Regions from separate parts of the Colwellia sp. KU-HH00111 genome, predicted to be linked through region 2. Evidence: predicted binding sites of a transcription regulator. Region 2 holds the regulator's gene; the other holds the start of a gene.
The links. Region 2 encodes LexA, which represses DNA repair genes until DNA is damaged. Its sites were predicted from a motif close to TACTGTATNNNNATACAGTA; they were not measured.
Positions count from the first base shown of each region.

Region 1: dinG (ATP-dependent DNA helicase DinG) is a predicted target of LexA. The motif match lies at 2,705-2,724, and genes of this name have one in related genera.

Region 1 covers NZ_BAABWO010000011.1:87,841-92,288, reverse strand. Annotated here, with positions in the region: gene ABXG98_RS17165 (DNA polymerase II) at 269-2,662, opposite strand; gene dinG (ATP-dependent DNA helicase DinG) at 2,763-4,448, shown strand, end outside.
Region 2 covers NZ_BAABWO010000002.1:343,529-347,976, reverse strand. Annotated here, with positions in the region: gene ctaD (cytochrome c oxidase subunit I) at 1-517, opposite strand, end outside; gene coxB (cytochrome c oxidase subunit II) at 521-1,684, opposite strand; gene lexA (transcriptional repressor LexA) at 2,333-2,956, opposite strand; gene ABXG98_RS05780 (tetratricopeptide repeat-containing sulfotransferase family protein) at 3,212-4,448, opposite strand, start outside.

The DNA.
Region 1 (4,448 bases), on a different contig from region 2:
TACATTAGATTGCAGCCCTGTAGGGCGTAATTCATTGCGCCAATGTCAGAATAAATTCTAACCTACATTAGTTTGCAGCCCTGTAGGGCGTAATTCATTGCGCTAGTGTCAGAATAAATTTGCGATGTTATTTTTAAAGTTATCAGCCCCCCACATAAACTTAAAGCAATGAATCAAGCACCTCGTAACCTGTTAATACTAAAACGTATATTCGATGTATTTATTTGAAACTGTCACAAAAAAAGTTATCACATAAAAAATAAACCAATCAAAACAACCCTAATTGTTTGCCTGCAATAGATTCAAAATCCTTAGCAATAAAAGGTAAAATATCATTTGCTATTGGTTTTAGTTGTTTCTCAATGTAAAAATCATAATCTAGGGTGTGTTCGTTAAACGCTAATGGCTGTACTCCTTCAAGTGTCATAACGTATAAAATGGTTTTTCTATGTTGATATTCTGGCTTTTTACCTTTGTTTATAAGCTTATTGTTAGCAATTATTGCTGCTTTAATATGGGGCGGTGTATTTACGTAGTCTGTTAGTTTTCGTCTGATCTTTTTCTTATAGACTAACTTACTATCATGTAACCCTGCCCTTAATTCGTTGATAATACAATTAATATAATCTTCAATAGGTTGTTCACTGAAAATAAGTCGATATAGCTCTTGCTGAAAATTTTTACTTAACTCAGTCCAATCACTTCTAACAGTCTCTAACCCTTTAAACAATAACTTGCCATTTACAATGCCCGCATACCGTTTTTTTGTGCCAATATTTTTTTGTCCTTTAATCATTTCTTGGCCACGAATGGCTGGCATAAAAAACTTTGTAAAATGCGTTTCAAATTCAATCTCCAATTCACAAGATAAATGAAATTCATCGGCGATATAACGTTGCCATTTTTTATTGATAAAATCCTGTAGTTCTTTTCCTAAAGTCATACATTGAATAGCCGATTGCTCATTGCCTACATGCACAAAAATAGAATCAGTATCGCCATAAATGACTTGGTAACCTTTGGTTTCAATCCAAGCTGTAGTGGTTTTTAATATTTCATGGCTACGTTTAGTGATAGCGCCGGATAAGCGCGGATCGAAGAATCGACAACCGGTAGAGCCTAAAACGCCATAAAAACTGTTCATTATAATTTTTATCGCTTGCGACAAGGCTGCATTCTTCTGTAGCTTGGCTTTATCGCGCTCTAACCATAGCGAGGTGATAATATCAGGTAAAAAGTGTTTATCTCTTGAGAAATAAGCACCATCAAAACCTTTAATAGCGCTTTGCATTTCTGTATTGCTATCATCTGCAACTTGCTGCATTCCTTCAATTAATCCCATAGGATCAATTTTAAAAGTGCGAATGATACTGGGATATAGCGATTTAAAATCCAGCACTAAAACATTGTTATAAAGTCCGGGAACAGAGTCCATAACAAAGCCACCAGGAGAAACTAGCGTTGATTGACCATCGCCCATATTAGGTGCCACGTAACCATTGCGGTGTAATTTAGGTAAGTATAGATTGGTAAATGCGGCAACCGAGCCACCAATTCTATCAATAGCAAGGCCGGTTAACTGTGCTCTGAGCTGTGCAAATTCTAGTAATTGTGTTTTCTCAAATATTAACCATACCAATCGACAATCTTCTAAATTATAGGCGGCTAAGGCTGGTTTATTATGTAAAAAATTAGTCGTTATTTCTGCAACTCTATTATCAACATCAACCACTTTCTTGCTTAATCCTAATAGCGTTTTTGCAACATTATCGAGAGAAAAACTAGGAAAACTGTAGGTGGCTGTTTTCAATAAATCGATACCATCAAGTACAACCCGCCCGGCTATTTCAATAAATTGTTGTTCGCTGTTATTACTATTTGTCCGCCATCTTGGAGCACTAGCATCACGACCTACAGCAAACTTTACCTGATGAATGTCCATCCGTTTTTGTAATAAACGAAAGTCAAAATTAATGACATTCCAACCAATAAAAATGTCGGCATCTATGGTTGCAATTTGATTAATAAGCTCAATGAGTAGCTGTTTCTCATTATCTAGCCAAATAATATAAGGCTCTGCATCCGCTTGAGGCTCTCCTATCATCAATACGCGTTTAATTTCACATTCGTTGTTCGCATAAAGACCGATAGAATAAAGTTCGCCTGTCATTGAACATTCAATATCAAGCGATAACATACTCAATTGAATCGCTAATTCTTGAGAAGATTTCCTACATTTAACCTGTTGGTCTTCAACAAAATCAATGTCCGCAGTTATAAAACGCTCCATCAAATATCTATCGTCAGGACGAATATCATCTTCATAACATTTAATTTGTTTTGACTTAAGACAATCACGAGCGCGATAAAACTGCGCAAGCGTTGAAAAGTAAAAACCATGCACCGGCTTTTGACCAAACGTTTTTAGCGATAACGCTTGCTGCTTCACTAGAGTTATGCCTTGTTGCTGCAACAACTGTGTGGCTGCATTAACTTGAGTTTGTTCAACAAAAAACAACGCCAATTCATTATGAATAACCAGTTTTTTAGCCCCCTCACTTGTTTTTAACCACAGTGTTATCTGTAAGCGATTGCCATTATCTTGTACTTGGCGGCTTAACAAAAAACCACTTTTGATTGGTTGTAACAAGGTAGTTTGCATATTTGTAAAAATTTTACATAATTATAAGGAGAAAAACAGAGAACCTGTTATTATATACAGCAGTGTACTTTATTAAATCCCTTTTGGAAACTGCTGCCAGATGTTAACTGACAAGTTAAAACAAGTGATCCGTCAATCATATAAGGCTATTGGCGAAAACTTACCTAATTTCAATCCGCGCAAACAGCAAACGTTACTCATTGCCGAAATCGCAAAAACACTTGCAGGTGAGTACAGTAAAGACAGAAAAATAATCACCTTAGAAGCTGGAACGGGAACAGGAAAATCCCTTGCTTATAGTTTAGGCGCTATTCCGCTAGCTCTCGCTCAAGACAAAAAAGTATGTATTTCAACGGCTACCGTTGCACTGCAAGAGCAGTTAGTAGATAAAGACTTACCCTTTCTGAAAAAAAATGCGGGGCTAACGTTCGACTTTGCCTTAGTAAAAGGCAGGCAACGCTATGTTTGTAGACAAAAGTTAACTCAAGCAGTCGCTACTGATTCTCCTCAAGCGGGTTTTACCTTTGCAGAAAAACCTAAAGCCGATGATATTCGTACCTTAAATGCCATGCATAAAGCATTAACTGATGGCTCATGGCATGGTGACATAGATTCATGGAAAAGCCCTATTGCCCACCATATTTGGTCTCAAGTACAAAGTGACAAGCATAGTTGTTTAAAAACCTTGTCTGATCATCAGCATTGTCCCTTTCATAAAGCACGCGAAACTATGGAGCAAGCTCATGTGCTTGTGGTCAATCATAGTTTGCTATTAGCAGATCTTGAATTAGGGGGAGGTAGAATTTTATCAACGCCAGATGAAACCTTTTACGTGATTGATGAAGCACATCATTTACCCAAAGTGACGCGCGATCACTCAAGTGCAAGCATTACCTTACGTGGGGCTATCGACTGGCTAACCAAATTGAGAGAAACTGGCGACAAAATGGCAAAGCTAATCAAGTCACAACGCGCAATTTCTCCTGCGTTAAAGCTTAGTGATGACTCTCAAGATTTGCTAATAGAAATGCAGAAAGTACTGACTTTTGTTACTAACAATGCCAGTGTTTACTTTACGCCCAATCATCATGATAATAACCGAGCTAACCAAGCAAACTATCAAACTAACAAGCCAGACGAGCCCGTTTATCGTTTCGACAATGGCATTATCCCAAAATCGCTAAAAGATTGGGCAGAAGACTGTAATGAATTGAGTAAAAAATCGTTAAGCCATTTAAATAAACTCTACAGTGCATTAATTGAAGCTGTCAAAGATGGTGATACCCAAATGTATCTCGCTGAGCCAGTATTAGCTGAAGCCGGTTTTATGTTGCAGCGCTTAGAAAATCTGCAAGCACTGTGGCATATGTACGCAAAAACCGACAGCGACAAAGCAGCGCCTATGGCACGATGGTTACAACAACAAGCGCCAACTAAAGGCAGTGCCCGTCAAGATTATTTGCTATGCGCTTCACCGATTGAGGTGGGTTTTACCCTTGAAGATAAGCTCTGGAGTCAATGTGCTGGTGCTGTGTTATGCTCGGCCACCTTATTAGCATTAAACTCATTTGATCACTTTCGCTTTCAAGCGGGATTAAAAAACAATGATGGTAGCCAATACCAGCAAGTTTGCTCTCCCTTTGATTATCAAAATAATGCACAGTTAGTAGTCGCCAATATGACTCATGAGCCCAGCGCTGTACAGTTTACTGACGAACTCATCAGTAAACTGCCTCGTTACTTGGCCCAAGGCAGTGCTAGTTTAGTGTTGTTTTCTTCTTATTGG
Region 2 (4,448 bases):
TATGAACAGCAAAAACAAAAAATGCCGTGCTGCCATTAGAATAAGTAGTCGATAGTGGCGCATAAAAGGTCCAACCAAAATTTGGCGCGCCGCTTTCCATAAAGAAAGAAGACAGCAAAATAGCAAAGGCAAATGGTAAAATCCAAAAGCTCCAGTTATTCATCCTTGGTAATGCCATATCTGGTGCACCAATCATCATGGGGATCATCCAGTTAGCAAAACCTGTAAATGCTGGCATGATGGCACCAAATACCATAATTAGGCCATGAACCGTGGTTAACTGATTAAAAAAGTCAGGTTCAACAATTTGTAAACCGGGCTGAAATAACTCAGCACGAATAACCATTGCAAGTGCGCCGCCCGTTAAGAGCATAATAAAAGAGAACCACAAATAAAGTGTTCCTATATCTTTATGGTTAGTGGTGTATAGCCAACGTTTTATTCCGGTCATTTTATGGTCATGATGATCATCGTTATGCGTGTCATCAAGCGATTCATTTATTGTTTCTGTTGTCATTTTTTACTCCTCGCCTGCTGCTTTTACATCTGAACTTTGCACTAAATCGCCGGTATCGTTACCCCAAGCGTTTCGTTCATACGTTACAACTGCTGCGATTTCTTTTAAACTTAATTGCTTACCAAATGGAGGCATCATGCCTTTTCCGTTCAGCACCAGAGAAATATGGTCTGCAACTGAGCCTTGTACGGCAACAGCGCTACCTTTAAGTGCGGGGAATGTCGGTGGTAAACCTAAGCCTGTGGGTTGATGACAAGCGGCACAATGCGCCATATAGGTTGACTCACCTAATTGCATTAACTCGTCTTTGCTCATAGAGGCACTTAATGAGGCCAATTCGGCATCAGCTGCTTGTGCTGTTAATGCATTTTGCTCATTTATCCAAGTGTCATAATCTGCTGCAGACTTAACTTCAACAACAATAGGCATGAAGCCATGATCTTTACCGCACAGTTCAGCACATTGACCTCGATAAATACCAGGTAGGTCAACATTGGTCCACGCTTCATTGATAAAGCCAGGGTTGGCATCTTGTTTAACTGCAAAAGCAGGAACCCACCAAGAGTGAATAACATCATCGGAAGTGATTAAAAAACGAACTTTTTTATTCGCAGGTATCACTAAAGGTCTATCAACTTCTAGTAAGTAGTCTTCGCTCTTTTCGGCACCATTACCAGCAAAACTGCCATTTTGGTTTTCATATTGTTCTCGCGGTGTCGACAATACAGAATAGTATTCAATATCTTGATCAAAATATTTGTAATGCCATTTCCATTGCGAGCCGGTAATTTGGATGGTTACCTCAGAATTATCATTATCTTCCATGCTTATTAAGGTACTAGTTGCAGGTACTGCCATGGCAATCAGAATGACAATAGGAATCGCCGTCCACAATATTTCTACTTTTGTACTCTCGTGAAAATCAGCGGCTTTTGCCCCTTTAGATTTTCGGTGGAATATCATTGACCAAAACATCGCGCCAAAAACGACTATGCCGATAGCAGTGCAAATATAGAGCACCAGCATATGTAAGTCATATACCTCTCGACTAACTGCTGTTACCCCTTTGGTTAAATTTAACTGTGTCTCTGCCCAAGCTGAACTGGAAAACAAACTTGTTAATAACAGCCAAGCTCCCATCAACCAACATTGATTACCTCTATTCACTCAACCTCTCCTCTATCATTGCCTAGTCACACTAAAGAGCAGGAACAGCATCTCTTGTTATTATGCATAGGCCATAAAAAATAGAAAACAGAAAGCAGCAATGTACTACTCACATCATTGAACTGATTATCTGCTAATTTTGTTATTATATTTTTATTAAATTAACTGACGATAATTGCCAATACCTTACAAAACATTGAGCAAGTGATGTCTATATTTATCAAATTAGCGAATTATCGTATTATTGTTGTTATTGCGTTTTTTTCGTTATTTTTTGTACAATTACTGCTTTAGAATTACTCAAAACTTGATCCAGGTCAAACAATTTTTCAGGGTTAAATAGAGAAAAAGCAACAATTTCAATAGAGTAACAACTCTAACTATAAGCCCAACCCCTTGCAGGTATAGGCTATTGTTATGTTAAACATTAATATGAGAAATATTTGTTTTTTTTGCAGGTTTCTAAGCGTTAGTGACTTTTGTCATTTTATGGTAGGTATTTGAATTTTTTCGTTATGATGATATTGGCAATCAGCACAGAGTAAAAATGAGCAAACAATAATTGCCGCCATGATGAGCGTCAATTATTGTTTGAATTAGCTATTTAGCTATATTGCAATTATTCTTTTTAGCCGTTTACCCAGCTAATTACATCCAGTTACCGTTGCGAATAACACCAACAGCAAGACCTTCAATATTAAACTCTTGACAAGAAAGATCGACTTTAATTGGCGAGAAAGCCTCATTTTCTGCATGTAAATAAACAATATTACCCTCTCGTTTAAATCGCTTTACCGTGACATCATTTTCTACTCTGGCAACAATGACTTGTCCGTTTTGTATATCAGTAGTTTGATGAACAGCAAGTAAATCGCCATCTAAAATACCAATATCTTTCATGCTTTCACCATTTACGCGCAGTAAATAGTTAGCACAAGGATGAAACAAATTGCCATCCATTTGGTAATGTTCTTCAACATGTTCTTCTGCCAAGATGGGCTCGCCTGCGGCTACTCGGCCAATTAACGGTAAGCCAGCTTCTTCGATAAATTGTTCCGCTAAACGTATACCCCGAGAGGTACCCGCTAGCATTTCAATATAGCCTTTTTTGGCTAATGCTTTTAAATGCTCTTCGGCAGCATTCGCTGATTTAAAGCCAAAAAAATCTGCAATTTCGGCACGCGTAGGTGGCATACCTGTTTCTTGAATATTCTCTTTAATCAGATCAAAGATCTGTTGCTGGCGATTTGTTAATGGTTTTAGTTCATTCATTGCAGACATAAGCTTTCCTTTCTACTTTTCCATTCTAGGAAAAGTCCTGTATTTATTTACAACTGTCAGTATATACAGTCAAATTACAAACACAAGCTTTTGCTGATAATATTATGATTTTCGCTCTCAATAACGGGCAAAATCACATGACTTTACAGCGATATTTATACAAAAATAGCCCCCATCCTTCAGGTGTTCACTTTGAATGCTGATATTATTAAACTAGGTGTATTTCAATCATGTTTTCCAGAACTTTTATTTGGTGGTGCCAAGCACAGCTTTTAATGGCGTTAAGAATTGCTCAAAGTTCTGCCATTGTTGCGTGGCACTTTTATATATAGGCTGGCGTACTTGTTCGGAACTTGGGGTTTTAATATTACGTTTGGTTTTATGAAAATCTAGACAGGACTGTTCAAATTCAAGGCCACAAAAGTCTAGCATTCTGCGAACTTGTGTGTCTAAATCATCCACTACGTCTTCATGATTAACCGTCAATACGGATCCAGGCAGTACATTATCCCAGTGTGCCATTAATTTTAAATAAGCTTGATAGTAACGACCAATATCTTCTAGGTTATAGCTAAAGTCTTGCCCTTCAGCGAATAGTTGCTTAAAGCCACTAAAACAACAGGCCATAGGTGATCTACGTGCGTCTATCACTTTTGCGTTAGGTAGTATTAAGCGAATCAAACCAATATGTAGAAAATTGTTGGGCATTTTATCAATAAAATACGGCGCTGCTTCTCGATATACTTTTGTCTCGTCAATAAACTGCTGACCAAATCGACTAAAATAATCAGGAGTTATTTCAGCTAAATTTTTTGGGTATTGGTTTTCGACACTATTTTGGTTTCTGCCACTCAATCTTGCCGCTAAACCTAGAATATTATGCAGCTCCATCGTGCCATCAACTTGGCTATGAGATGCTAATATCTGTTCAAGTAAAGTAGATCCTGCTCGTGGTAGGCCAACGATAAAAATAGGATCAGGTGCGCTCAAACCTAAATGCCCTCTTTGATTAAATAACTCATGTGTACAGTATTTCATTTGGGCGGCGACTTGTTGTTCAATTTTACCGATATCAAAGCCGCTTTGCTTATGCTGTATAGCGTTTCCTTGCTGATAAGCTTTGAAAGCTTTTGCGTATTCTTGCTTATCTTCAAAAGCTTTGCCTGTCGCGAAATAGAGCTGAATACTATCAAGCGATGCTAATGCTTTATTTTCTTGCTGTAGTTGCATTTGCTTAATTTCTTCATCACTAAAACGATAGGTTTTTGTGTTAGCTAAGCTCCAATATGCATCGCCATAATCTGGCTTTAATTGATATGCTTGTTGGTAAGCCGAAACAGCTCGCTTAATATCTCCTTTTGCCTTTAGTGCATGCCCAAGCTGTAAGTGAAAGCCAGCAATAGCATGGTCTTGTGCAATGACTTGCTCATATATCCTGATAGCTTGTTCAACTTTCCCTAAACCTGTCAATACATTAGCTTTA